Linked DNA regions of Variovorax sp. PBL-E5. Each later gene encodes a partner of the first gene's protein in a complex. Links are inferred from orthologs where the notes say so. Each region holds a gene or a part of one and is shown on either strand. Other genes may lie near its edges. The genes, in order: smc and WDLP6_RS06205.

Evidence for each region.
Region 2: the proteins of smc (region 1) and WDLP6_RS06205 are in contact, whole or in part, in a crystal structure (PDB 3ZGX), measured with the Bacillus subtilis proteins. The link is inferred for Variovorax sp. PBL-E5 from one-to-one orthologs.

Annotation. Positions count from the first base shown.
Region 1 is NZ_LR594671.1:2,837,692-2,845,244, reverse strand. The notes cover bases 1,696-5,755. They hold smc (chromosome segregation protein SMC), read left to right. Parts: upstream 1,696-2,039; coding sequence 2,040-5,555; downstream 5,556-5,755. Other genes in these bases: WDLP6_RS13800 (cell division protein ZipA C-terminal FtsZ-binding domain-containing protein), read left to right, coding at 5,575-5,755; WDLP6_RS13810 (hypothetical protein), read right to left, coding at 1,696-1,924. Outside these bases: WDLP6_RS13820 (disulfide bond formation protein B), read left to right, coding at 1-447; WDLP6_RS13815 (mobilization protein), read right to left, coding at 417-1,109; more of WDLP6_RS13810, read right to left, coding at 1,175-1,695; more of WDLP6_RS13800, read left to right, coding at 5,756-6,672; NAD-dependent DNA ligase LigA, read left to right, coding at 6,700-7,553. UniProt on the Bacillus subtilis protein: Required for chromosome condensation and partitioning.
Region 2 is NZ_LR594671.1:1,269,655-1,275,921, reverse strand. What follows is about bases 90-2,863. They hold WDLP6_RS06205 (segregation and condensation protein A), read left to right. Parts: upstream 90-964; coding sequence 965-1,762; downstream 1,763-2,863. Other genes in these bases: nadB (L-aspartate oxidase), read left to right, coding at 1,800-2,863; WDLP6_RS06210 (DUF3460 family protein), read left to right, coding at 632-838; WDLP6_RS06215 (outer membrane protein assembly factor BamE), read right to left, coding at 90-475. In the rest of the region: more of WDLP6_RS06215, read right to left, coding at 1-89; more of nadB, read left to right, coding at 2,864-3,377; panD (aspartate 1-decarboxylase), read left to right, coding at 3,426-3,827; panB (3-methyl-2-oxobutanoate hydroxymethyltransferase), read left to right, coding at 3,896-4,780; panC (pantoate--beta-alanine ligase), read left to right, coding at 4,819-5,649. UniProt on the Bacillus subtilis protein: Participates in chromosomal partition during cell division. May act via the formation of a condensin-like complex containing Smc and ScpB that pull DNA away from mid-cell into both cell halves.

The DNA.
Region 1 (7,553 bases):
GGGCTGTATCTGCAACATGTGGTGGGCCTGGAGCCGTGCCCGATGTGCGTCGTGCAGCGTTATGCGCTGGTGCTGCTGGCGGTCTTCGCCGGGCTGGCGTCCACGAGCCGCCGTCGCGGCTTGCAGTGGACGGGCGCCATGCTCGCACTGGTCATGGCCGTCGGCGGCGCCTACACCGCTGCGCGCCAGAGCTGGCTGCAATGGCATCCGCCGGAAGTGGTGAGCTGCGGCCGCGACATCTACGGAATGATCGAGACCTTTCCGCTGCAGCGCGCCTTGCCGATGATCTTCCGCGGCAGCGGCGACTGCTCCAAGATCGACTGGACCCTGTTCGGCCTGTCGATCGCGAACTGGTCCTTCATCGCCTTCACGGTGCTGGGCCTGCTGCTCCTCGTGCTGCTGCTGCGCCGCGCGGGTCAGAGCGGCAGGGTGTCGAAGGCGGCATAGGCCGTCGCCAGCCAGCCCTTCACGCGCTGGCGCTCCAGCAGCCCGAGTGCGTGCGGGCCTTCGCGGTCGTTCACCGCCTTCCAGAAGCTGGTGTTGCGCCCGTCGATCTTGCGCATGCTGGCGTCGTGCAGGCGCGGCAGTGCAATGACGCGGGCGCCGTTCGTGATCGCCTTGCTGAGCGACTGCGAGCCGAGCAGCAGCGCGAAGTCGTTGCCGCGGCCGTAGTTCTGCACCACGATGTAGTTGGGCCGGTTGCCGAAGGTGTCGACCAGCGTGCCGAGCAGGTCGCTCGAATCCTTGCCGTCGTCGAGCACGTGCCAGAAGTTGACCGCCACGCCGAGTTCGGCGAACACGTCGAACAGGTCCGACTCCTTGATCCATCGCGACAGCGGTGCCAGCGTCTGTGCCGCGAGGTCGACGATCACGCTTTGATGGGGATTGGCCTCGAAGCCGTTCACCACCGTGTCGAGGCCCTCGAAACTGTCGACCACCACCTGCGAGGCGAAGCCTTCGTAGAAGCGGGTGAACGAGTTGTGCGAGCGGTCGGTGTCGAAGCCGACGAAGGGCCGGCTGTGGTCGATGAAGTACTGCGCCAGAACCCGTGCCGTGACCGACTTGCCGACACCGCCCTTTTCGCCGCCGATGAAATTGATCGAACTCATGGAATTCCTCGGAGAGAGTGGGATGGAAAAGTGCGAAGCATTCTAGGTGCGGCGCCGCGCGCGGCCTACCTCGGCACCATCGAGAAGAAGGGTCCGAGGCTGCCGAGAAACCAGTTCTGGCCGAAATCGAGCGCCGCACGGCGGTACTTCTCGTCGGCCTGCGCGGCCAGCAGATCGAGGCGCGCCACCACCTTGGAGAGCTCGCGGTCGACCACCAGATTGCGGCCGCGCTCGCTGATCTCGGTGGCCAGCAGCAGGGGCTGGCCGTCCGGGCCGGTCTTGGAGCCGATGAGCCAGAGCGAGATCTCGACATTGCGTGCGGCCCGGTAGCTGTTCTCGGCATTCACGCCGTCGAGCATGCTCTGCTCCCAGGTGCCGCCATTGGCCTGCTTGAGCAGCGACGCCCAGCCGACCACCAGCGCCGCGACGCGGTCGCCCGCATAGGGCTTCGGATGGGTCTCGAAGGCCATGCGGATTGCGTCGATGCCGGTCGCACCCTGCAGGTCGGGCAGGGAGCTCTGTTGCGAGATGGCGTCCCAGGTGCGTTGAATGGCGTCTTCCGCGCTCGTGGCCCATTTGTGCCATTCGCGCGGGTTGCGGCGATAGAGCGACAGCTGCACCCGGCGGATCGATTGCAGGTTGTCGCGCAGCGCGAGGTTGGCGATGCGGTTGGCGCTGGTCTGGATCCATTCGTTGCCGGCGTAGGGTTGCGCGCGCTCCGTCGTCGTGCAGGCCGCAAGGCCCAGCAGCATCGCGGCCACGCCGAACAGCAGCGCGCGATGCCATACGCAAGGGGAAACGGGGAAATCGCTCATGGGCCGCACGTTATCATCGTCGCCTCGGGTGTCGGCCGGTCTTCGGACTACGGGCCGCTGAATTTTTCTTACAAATCAACACCTTGGCAAAAGCCAGGCTCAAGGCCGACCCGTCGTGCGTCTCAATTCCATCAAGCTTTCCGGCTTCAAGTCCTTCGCCGAACCCACCAACTTCCTGCTGCCAGGTCAACTCGTCGGCGTCGTCGGGCCCAACGGCTGCGGCAAGTCGAACATCATGGATGCGGTGCGCTGGGTGCTCGGCGAATCGCGTGCTTCGGAGCTGCGCGGCGAGTCGATGCAGGACGTCATCTTCAACGGCACCACCACGCGCAAGCAGGCCAGCCGTTCGAGCGTCGAGCTGGTGTTCGACAACGCCGACCACCGGGCCGGCGGCCAGTGGTCGCAGTTCGCTGAGATCGCGGTGCGGCGCGTGCTCACGCGCGACGGCAATTCGAGCTACTACATCAACAACCAGCCGGTGCGCCGGCGCGACGTGCAGGACGTGTTCCTCGGCACCGGCCTCGGCCCGCGTGCCTACGCGATCATCGGCCAGGGCACGATCAGCCGGATCATCGAATCCAAGCCCGAGGAGCTGCGCCTCTTCCTCGAAGAAGCCGCCGGCGTGTCGAAGTACAAGGAGCGCCGCCGCGAGACCGAGAACCGCCTGGGCGACACGCGCGAGAACCTCACGCGCGTCGAGGACATCCTGCGCGAGCTCAACAGCAACCTCGAGAAGCTCGAGAAGCAGGCCGAGGTCGCCGCGCGCTACAACACGCTGCAGGGCGATGCCACGCGCAAGCAGCACCAGCTCTGGTTCCTGAAGCGCAGCGAAAGCGAAGCCGACCAGGGCAAGATCAAGGCCGACGCCGAGAAGGCGATCAACGACCTCGAATCGCGCACCGCCGACCTGCGCCACATCGAAGCCGAACTCGAGACCGTGCGCCAGGCACACTACGCCGCCGGCGACCAGGTCAACCAGGCGCAGGGCAAGCTCTACGAGGCCAGTGCCGAGGTCGGGCGGCTCGAAGGCGAGATCCGTTTCGTGGTCGAGGGCCGCCAGCGCGTCGAGCAGCGCCTCGGCCAGCTGCGTGAGCAGATCGCGCAATGGAGCACGCGCCGCGAGGATGCCGAGGCCGAGATCGAAACCCTGGCTGGCCAGGGCGTCAATGCCGAGGAGCAGGCCGAGCTGCTGGCCGCGCAGCTCGAAGAGCACGACGCCCGCATGCCCGAGCTCGAAGAGGCGCAGCAGCGCGCGCAGGACGAGGCCAATGCGCAGCGCGCCACGGTCGTCCAAGTGCAGCAGCAGATCCAGGTGCTGGCCGCCGATCAACGCAATATCGAAGATCAGAGCCGCCAGCTCACGCTGCGCGCCGAACGCTTGCGCAGCGACCAGAGCGCGCTTGCCGCCCCCGACGAAACCCGCCTGCGCGATCTGCAGGCGCAACTGGCCGCGGCGCAGGAGGCCTCCACCGAAGCCGATGCCCGCCTGCACGAGCTGCAGGAAGCCGTGCCGCAGCTCGACGACGACCGCCGCAACCGCCAGCAGGCCGTCAACACCGAAGGCGCGCGCCATGCCGAACTCTCGGCACGACTGGAAGCGCTGCGCGCGCTGCAGGAAAAGGTCAAAACCGACGGCAAGCTCGCGCCCTGGCTGGCCAAGCACGGCCTCGAAAGCCTGCAAGGCCTGTGGAGCCGCATCCACATCGAGCAGGGCTGGGAGAACGCACTCGAATCCGCATTGCGCGAGCGCCTGGGTGCGCTCGAGGTCAGCCGGCTCGACATGGTCCGTGCCTTCGGCGGCGATGCACCGCCGGCCAAGCTGGCCTTCTACACGCCGCCAGTGGCGGGCCTGCCGCAAGCGCCCAGCGCCTTGCCGCGCCTGTCGGATCTGCTGCGCCTCGGCGATGCCGGACAACAGGCCTTGCTGGCCGAATGGCTGCATGGCTGCCACACCGCCGCGACGCTCGAAGAGGCGCTGGCCCAGCGCGACAAGCTGCAGCCCGGCGAGGTGATCTACGTCCAGAGCGGCCATGCCGTCACCGCGCACAGCGTGAGCTTCTACGCGCAGGATTCCGAGCAGGCCGGCCTCCTGGCGCGCCAGCAGGAAATGGAGAACCTCGAGCGCCAGCTGCGCGCCCAGACGCTGATCAGCGAGGAGTCGCGCACTGCCCTGGCACGCGCCGAGGCCGCGTACGGCGATGCCGCTCAGCGGCTCGTCACGGCGCGCCGCGAAGCGGCCGAGACACAGTCGCGCGCGCATGAACTCCAGGTCGAGACGCTGCGCCTGTCGCAATTGGCCGAGCAGACCCGCGCGCGCAGCGAGCAGCTGTCATCGGACCTCGGCGAAGTCGACGCCCAGCTCGAAGAGCTGCAGGAAAAGCGCGTCGCCGCCGAAGGCCGCTTCGACGAACTCGACATGCAGCTGGCCGACAGCCAGGAGCGTCATGCGCAGCTCGACGAGCGCGTGATCGAGGCCGCCCGCGTGCTGGCCGCCAGCCGCGAGCAGCATCGCAGCCTGGAGCGCCAGGCCCAGGAGGCCACCTTCGCCCAGCGCACGCTCGAAGCGCGGCGCGGCGAACTCGGCCGCGCCATCGAGACCGCCGTGCAGCAGACCACCTCGCTCACCGAAGAGGACGAACGCGCGCGTGCCGAACTCGGCCGCCTGTCCGACGCAGCCGCACAGGCCGGCCTGCAGGATGCGCTGGCGCTCAAGCTCGAACGCGAAACTGCGCTCGGCGGCTCGCGCAGCCAGTACGACGACCTCACGCTCAAGCTGCGCGCCAGCGACGAACGGCGCCTGCAGCTCGAGCGCGAACTCGATCCGCTGCGCCAGCGCATCACCGATTTCCAGCTCAAGGAACAGGCTGCGCGCCTGGGCTTCGAGCAGTACCAGCAGTTGCTGGCCGATGCGCAGGCCGATCTCGAAGCGGTCGCGCTGTCGATCGAGACCGACAAGGTGCGGCTCGGCGGCCTGCAAAGCGAGATCGACCGCCTGAACCGCGAGGTCGCTTCGCTCGGTGCGGTCAACCTCGCCGCGCTCGACGAACTCGCCGTGGCCAGCGAGCGCAAGACCTTCCTCGATGCCCAGTCGGCCGACCTGAACGAGGCGATCACCACGCTCGAGGACGCGATCCGCAAGATCGACGCCGAAACCCGCGACCTGCTGGGCGGCACCTTCAAGATCGTCAACGAGCACTTCAGCCGCATGTTCCCCGAGCTCTTCGGCGGCGGCAATGCGCGGCTCATGATGACCGGCGACGAGATCCTCGATTCGGGCGTGCAGGTCATGGCGCAGCCGCCGGGCAAGAAGAACCAGACCATCCACCTGCTCTCGGGCGGCGAGAAGGCGCTGACGGCCATCGCGCTCGTGTTCGCGATCTTCCAGCTCAATCCGGCACCTTTCTGCCTGTTGGACGAGGTGGATGCGCCGCTGGACGATGCCAACACCGAGCGCTATGCCAAACTCGTGACCGCCATGAGTCGTGAAACCCAGTTCCTCTTCATCAGCCACAACAAGATCGCGATGGAGATGGCCGAACAGCTGATCGGCGTGACCATGCAGGAACAGGGTGTGTCACGCATCGTGGCGGTCGACATGGAAGCTGCGGTGTCCATGGTCGAAGCCGCTTGAACAGGGACATGGACCGCGCATGAGCAGCCTCACCGTCGCGCTGGCGATCCTCGGCGGCCTCGTGCTGGCCGCAGTCGTCGGCTTCAACACGTGGATGTCGCGCCGCAACGAGCCGCGCCAGCCCGATGCGCGAGACAGAGAAGCGCCCGACACTGTTCGGGCGGAGTCGACGCAGGACCAGGAACCGGTGCTGCATGTCGAGCCGCAATTGATGCACGGCACCGAGCGGCACGAGCCGCTGTTCGACCCCGACCTGCCGGCGCCCAGCGCGTTGCCCATGCCGACGGCCGAGCGGCGCGGCGGGCTCGATCCGTTGATCGACGTGATCGCGCCGGTGTCGCTCGATGGCCTCGCCTCGGGCGATGCGGCCATTGCGGCCATGCCGGCCACGCGGCGCGCCGGCAGCAAGCCGGTCGCGATCGAGGGCCTCAACGAACACACGGGCGAATGGGAACTGCCGGCGCCGGGTCAGCGCTACGGTGCCTTCCAGGTCGGCGTGCAGCTGGCCAATCGCACCGGCGCGCTCAACGAGATCGAGTACTCCGAATTCGTCGTCAAGGCTCAGGCCTTTGCCGATGCGCTCAACGGCGCGCCCGAGTTTCCCGAGATGCTGGACGAGGTGGCGCGCGCCCGCGAGCTCGATCAGTTCGCGAGTTCGCACGATGCGCAGCTGAGTTTCGTGCTGCGCGCGCTGCATGCGGCATGGAGTCCCGGCTACGTGCAGCAGAACGCGGCGCGCCTGGGCTTCGTGGCGGGCATCATTCCGGGCCGCATGGTGCTGCCCGCGGGCGAGGTCGGCCTGCCGCCGATCCTGGGCCTGTCCTTCGACACGCAGGCCGCGCTGGCCGACGATCCTGCGCAGTCGGCGATCCGCGAACTCGCGCTGAGCCTCGACGTGCCGCAGGTCGATCGCGGCGAACGGCCCTTCGAGCGCATGCGCGAGGCCGCGGCCACGCTGGCGCGCGAGATGGACGGCGTCGTGACCGACAGCGATGGCCAGCTGCTGCGCGACGACACGATGGACGTGATCGGTGCGGATCTCGAACAGCTTTATGACACGCTGGATACGCGCGATCTCTCGGCCGGCTCACCGCTGGCGCGGCGCTTGTTCAGCTAAGCTGTCCGGCTTGTTCAGGAGACTTTCATGACAACGCGAGAGAAGGCGGCTCGCGAAGCGGCCGCATTGGCTGAACAGCTGCACCGCCACGCGCATCTCTACTACGTGCTCGATGCGCCCGAATTGCCCGATGCCGAGTACGACAAGCTGTTCCAACGCCTGCAGGCCATCGAAGCGGAATACCCCGAGCTGCGCACGCCCGATTCACCCACGCAGCGCGTCGGCGGCAAGCCGCTCGACGGCTTCGTCAAGGTGCGCCACAAGGTGCCGATGCTGTCGATCCGCACCGAGACCGACATCACGCCCGCGGGCGCGAGCGCCTTCGATGCGCGGGTACGCAAGGAGCTCGGCCTGGCGGAGGACGCGCCGCAGGTCGAGTACGTGTGCGAGCTCAAGTTCGACGGCCTGGCCATCAACCTGCGCTACGAGCACGGCGTGCTGGTCCAGGCCGCGACGCGCGGCGACGGCGAGATCGGCGAAGAGGTGACACAGAACATTCGCACGATGCAGCAGATCCCCCTGCGCCTGCATGGCGAGGCTTCGGCGCTGCCGCCGGTGGTCGAGGTGCGCGGCGAGGTCTACATGCGGCGCGACGACTTCGAGAAGCTCAACGAGCGGCAGCGCGAGAAGATCGCTGCCGGCCAGAAGAACGAGAAGGTCTTCGTGAACCCGCGCAATGCCGCGGCCGGCGCCGTGCGCCAGCTGGATCCGGCGATCGCGGCCGACCGGCCCCTGAGCTTCTTCGCCTACGGCCTCGGCGAGGTCACGCCGCCGGAGCAGGGCGGGCCGGACTGCGCGACGCAATTCGACTGGCTGACCCAGTTCGATACCTGGGGCTTTCCGGTTTCGACGAAGAGAACGCGCGCCCGTGGTGCGAGCGA
Region 2 (6,267 bases), 1.6 Mb from region 1 along the record:
AGTTCGCCTCGGTGCCGCGGTCGGGCGACGAGCCGGATCGCAACACATGCTGGTCCTCGCCCAGCACGGCCGTGAACACCATCGGCGAATTCGGCGGCTGCATCCAGCGCCACTCCCACTCGGTCTCGTTCTTCAGCGGATAGGGCGTACGCCGCGCCGGCTTGCCGAGCAGCCGCCGCAGCGCTTGCGCCGTCATGCCTGGCTGCACCCTGGCGAAGTTCTCGGGCGTCAGCACCTGGCGCAACGCAGCCATCTTGCCGTCGGGCCCGATGGTGATCATGTAGTTCTTCTGCCCCTGCGGCTGGCGGTCGTATTCGAACACCCGGCCGCCTGCCCCATCCCAGATGTTCTCCGGCTCGCCGAAGCGCGCCCGCACATCGGCCTCGGTCGACACGCCTTCCTCGAGCTCACTGATGCGCTGCGGATCGCACGCCGTCAAGCCCAACACGCCCGCGAACAGCGCCGGCATCACCATTCCAGAAACATTGCGGATCCGGCTTGGCGGTCGCTCGCGAACAGATTGCATGAGGCCACCCTAACCCATGCACGCACCGCTTTCAATGCGCAATCCCACCGAATCGGCGGGCGCGGTCGCCGGCGCCGGTAAAATCCGCGCCAAAGGTTCCACGTCATGTCCATCTTCGCCCGCCCCCACTACACGTCCGAGATCACGAACTTCATCGAGGAGATGAAGGAAAAGAAGCCGACGCTGGAGGCCGAACAGCGCGCCGGCCGCGCGTTGCTGTGGGACAAGAACCTCGACCGCAGCCTGCTCTGCGAATACAGCGAAGCCAAGGTGCCGCAGCAGCCCTACGTCTACCAGACGCGCGTGAAATAAGTGGCCATCCGGGCCGTCCCGAGCGCCAGCGGCCGCCGCAAGGGCGACGCCGCCGCGGCACGCGCCGACGAGCGATCGGCGAACGACGTCCTTGCCGAGGACGATCGCGCCACCTTCATCGGCGCGATGCCCGAGGTGATCGATCAGGTTGCGCTCGCGCGGCTCTACGGCGAGCCCCTGTTCGCGCTGCCCAACGACCTCTATATCCCGCCCGAGGCGCTGCAGGTGTTCCTCGAGGCCTTCGAAGGGCCGCTGGACCTGCTGCTTTACCTGATCAGGAAGCAGAACTTCAACATCCTCGACATCCCGATGGCGGGGCTGACGCGCCAGTACCTGACCTATGTTGACCAGGTCCGCCAGACCAACCTCGAACTGGCCGCGGAATACCTGCTGATGGCCGCAATGCTGATCGAGATCAAGTCGCGCATGCTGCTGCCGCCCAAGAAGACGGCCGACGGCGAGGAGGCCGAGGATCCGCGCGCGGAGCTGGTCCGTCGCCTGCTCGAATACGAGCAGACCAAGCTGCAGGCGGCCTCGATCGGCGCCACGCCGCAGGCCGGCCGTGATTTCTGGAAGGCGCAGGTCTACATCGAGCAGTCGCTCAAGCCGCGCTTTCCGGACGTCAACGTGGTCGACCTGCGCGAGGCCTGGGCCGACATCCTCAAGCGCGCCAAGCTCGTGCAGCACCACAAGATCTCGCGCGAGGAACTCAGCGTGCGCGAGCACATGAGCATCGTGCTGCGCCACCTGCAGGGGCGGCAGTTCGTCGAGTTCGAAAAGCTGTTCGACGTCACGCGCGGCACGCCGGTGCTGATCGTCACCTTCATCGCGATGCTCGAGCTCGCGAAGGAGACGCTGATCGACATCACACAGGCCGAGGCCTTCGCGCCGATCTACGTGCGCCTGGCCTACTCGCCGGCCTGAACCCGTCCAACCGGACTTCGATTCCCCTTCACCTTCAATGGCTTCGCACGATTTCGACGTTCTCATCGTCGGCAGCGGTCTGGCCGGCCTGAGCGCCGCGCTGCACCTGGCGCCGACGCACCGCGTGGCGGTGCTCACCAAACGCGCGCTGCAGGACGGCGCCAGCCAATGGGCGCAAGGCGGCATCGCGGCCGTACTGGCCGAAGGCGACAGCCTCGCATCCCATGTCGACGACACGCTGATCGCGGGCGCCGGCCTGTGCGATCTGGCCGCCACCCGTTTCGTGGTCGAGCACGCGCCCGAAGCGATTGGCTGGCTGCGCGCGCTCGGCGTCGCTTTCTCGCTCGAGAACGGTGAACTGCACCTGACGCGCGAGGGCGGCCACAGCCAGCGCCGCATCGCGCACGTGACCGATGCCACCGGCGCTGCCGTGCAGCGCACGCTGATCGACGCCGTGCGCCGCACGCCCAACATCCACCTGTTCGAAGAGCACACGCTGGTCGACCTGATCACCGGCCGCCGGCTCGGGCTGGCCGACGCCGCCTGCCGGGGCCTGTATGCGCTCGACGCGACGACCGGCGAAGTGCTCACCTTCCGCGCGCCCCACACCATCCTGGCCACGGGCGGCGCCGGCAAGGTCTACCTCTACACCACCAATCCCGACACCGCGACCGGCGACGGCATCGCCGCGGCCTGGCGCGCGGGTTGCCGCGTGTCGAACATGGAGTTCATCCAGTTCCATCCGACCTGCCTGTACCACCCGCATGCCAAGTCCTTCCTGATCTCGGAAGCGGTGCGTGGCGAAGGCGGGCGGCTGCTGCTGCCCGACGGCACCCGCTTCATGCCCGAGCACGATGCGCGCGCCGAGCTCGCGCCGCGCGACGTGGTGGCGCGTGCGATCGACTTCGAGATGAAGAAGCACGGCCTGGACTGCGTGCACCTGGACATCTCGCACCAGAGCCCGGCTTTCCTGCAGGCGCACTTCCCCAACATCCTGGCGCGCTGCGCCGAGCTCGGCATCGACATCACGCGCGAACCCATCCCGGTGGTGCCCGCCGCGCACTACACCTGCGGCGGCGTGCTCTGCGACCTCGACGGCCGCACCGACGTGCCGGGCCTCTACGCGATCGGCGAGACCGCATGCACCGGCCTGCATGGCGCCAACCGCCTGGCCAGCAATTCGCTGGTCGAGTGCATGGTGTTCGCGCGCGCCGCCGCCCGCGCGATCGCCGATGCGCCGGGGCGCATCGGCGCCTCACTGCCGCCCTGGGACGACAGCCGCGTCACCGATGCCGACGAGGCCGTCGTGATCTCGCACAACTGGGACGAGCTGCGCCGCTTCATGTGGGACTACGTCGGCATCGTGCGCACCAACAAGCGGCTGACGCGCGCGTCCCATCGCATCGCGCTGCTGAGCGCGGAGATCGAAGAGTTCTATGCCAACTTCCACGTCACGCGCGACCTGCTCGAACTGCGCAACCTGGTGCAGGTCGCCGGGCTGATCGTGCGTTCGGCCGAGGCGCGGCACGAGAGCCGCGGCCTGCATTTCAGCCGCGACTATCCTTCGCTCGCCGAGCCCGCCGTGCCGACCGTCCTGGTGCCGCCCGCGGCTTGACGCCCAGCATCCCGTCCATCCATCTTTTTGCAGAGAGAGTCCCTGGCCATGTTCCGTACCCTGCTCAAGTCCAAGATCCATCGCGCCGCCGTCACCGATTGCGAACTTCACTACGAGGGCTCCTGCGCCATCGACGAAGACCTGCTGGATGCCGCCAACCTGGCCGAGAACGAGCAGGTCCACATCTGGAACATCAACAACGGCGAGCGCTTCGTGACCTACGCGATCCGCGGCCAGCGCGGCAGCGGCATCATCTCGCTCAACGGCTCGGCCGCGCGCAGGGCCTCGGTCGGCGATCTGGTCATCATCGCCGCCTTCGGGCTGGTGCCCGAGGACCAGGTGGCCGGCCATCGGCCGAAGCTGGTGTTCGTCGACGGCGCCAACCGCATCAAGGAAGAGCGCGCCCACATCCCGGTGCAGGCGGCCTCGGGCGAAGCCGTCGCGGCCTGACGCCGGGCGCCAAGCGCTTCTTTTCCCCTTCTCGACGGCTGCGGCCGCTTCATGGAGAAAGCTCGACCATGCCATCCGTTCCCGGTACCGACACGGCCACCCCTTACGGCACCCTGCCGCCCGCCTCGCCGCCTGCCTCGCGCAAGCCGCTGAGTCTGCCGCGACTGGCGGACATGCATGCACGCGGCGAGAAGATCGCCATGCTGACCGCTTACGACGCCACCTTCGCCGCCATGGCCGATGCGGCCGGGGTCGAATGCCTCTTGGTGGGCGACTCGCTGGGCATGGTCTGCCAGGGTCTGCACAGCACCGTGGGCGTGTCGCTCGACACCATGCGCTACCACACCGAAAGCGTGGCGCGCGGGCTGCATCGCGCACAGGGCACCGCGTGGCTGATCGCCGACCTGCCCTTCGGCAGCTACCAGGAATCGCGCGAGCGGGCCCTGCGCAGCGCGGCGCTGCTGATGCAGGCGGGCGCGCACATGGTCAAGCTCGAAGGCGGCGGCTGGACGGCCGAGACCGTGCGCTTCCTGGTCGAGCGCGGCATCCCGGTGTGCGCGCACCTCGGCCTGACGCCGCAGACCGTGCATGCGCTGGGCGGCTACCGCGTGCAGGGCAAGGGCAGCGAGGCCGCGGCCCTGCTCAGGCAGCAGGCCCACGCGCTGCAGGACGCGGGCGCGGCGATGCTGGTGCTGGAGATGGTGCCCGCGACGCTGGCCGCCGAACTCACGCGCGAACTGCCGCGCTGCGCCACCATCGGCATCGGTGCCGGCCGCGGCACGGCGGGCCAGGTGCTGGTGCTGCACGACATGCTGGGCATCAACCTCGGCCGGATGCCGAAGTTCGTCCGCAACTTCATGGCCGATGCGCCCGGCATCGCGCAGGCGCTCGAAGCCTATGTGCGCGCCGTCAAGGACGGCAGCTTTCCCGACGACGAACGGCATGCCTGGTAGGCCTGCGCCCCTTCCTTCCATCCGGACACGACACGACCATGCACATCTTCCGCGCCCTGCCCGAACTGCGCGAGTACCTGGGCCGCTTCCACCGCCCGGCCTTCGTTCCCACCATGGGCAATCTGCACGACGGCCATCTGAGCCTGGTGCAGCAGGCCCGCCCGCTGGGCGACGTGACGGTCGCGAGCATCTTCGTCAACCGGCTGCAGTTCCTGCCGCACGAGGATTTCGACACCTACCCGCGCACCTGGGCCAGCGACTGCGAGAAGCTCGAAGCCGCGGGCTGCGACGTGCTGTTCGCGCCCGATGAGAAAACCCTGTACCCCGAGCCGCAGACCTGCAAGGTGCATCCGGACAGCGCGCTGACCGACATCCTCGAAGGCCACTTCCGGCCCGGCTTCTTCATCGGCGTGTGCACCGTGGTGATGAAGCTGTTCACCTGCGTGCAGCCGCGCACGGCGGTGTTCGGCAAGAAGGACTACCAGCAGCTCATGACGATCCGCCACATGGTGCGGCAGTTCGCGCTGCCGATCGACGTCGTGGGCGGCGAGACGCGGCGCGCCGAGGACGGGCTGGCCCTGTCGTCGCGCAACGGCTACCTGAGCGAGGCCGAACGCGCCGAGGCGGTGCAGCTGTCGAAGGCGCTGCAATCGATGGCCGAGGCGATCCGGGAAGGCGATCGCGACCTGGCGGCGATCGAGGCACGCGCCATGCAGATGCTCACACAGCGCGGCTGGCAGCCGGACTACCTGGTGCTGCGCCGCCGCACCGATCTGCAGGCGCCCGAGGGGACCGAGCCGCTGGTTGCGCTCGGCGCGGCCCGGCTGGGCACCACGCGCCTGATCGACAACCTGGAAATCGATCGCTGAACAACCCGAGGGCACGCGCCCGATTCAGGCCGCCGCCTCGTCGAGTACGGCATCGATCCAGCCGCGCAGGCTGTTGACGAACGCCAGCGCCTGCACGCGCGGCAGATCGTGCACGCGCACCACGGCCTCGGCCAGTCGGCCTTCGCGCAGATGGCGGGCGCGCGCGATGCCACCCAGCAGGCCGCATGCGAGCGGCGGCGTCACCCAGCGGCCGTCGAGCCGCAAGGCCACGTTGCCGCGCGTGCATTCGGTGATCTCGCCGCGGCGGTTCCACAGCAAGGTGTCGAAGATGCCCGCGCGCGTCGGCGCGAAGGCGTCGTAGTGCGCGCGGCGGGTGGTCTTGAAGCGCACGAATTCGCTGTCGGCCGCGTCGAAGGGCCGGTCCGCGAGTTGCAGCCGCACTTGCGCCGGTGCGGCTTCCTGCGCATGAGCCTGCGCCTGCGTGCGGCCCCGCCGGTCGAGCAGCAGGCGCACGCGCCAGCGGCCTCGGGGATGCGCTTGCGAAAGATGCTCGAGTTGGCACATCACCGCGGCGGAATCCATGGGTAGCCGAAATGCGCGGCGGCTTCGGCCATGCGTGCCAGATGCGCCGGCGCGTCGCGCAGACGGCCGTCTTCC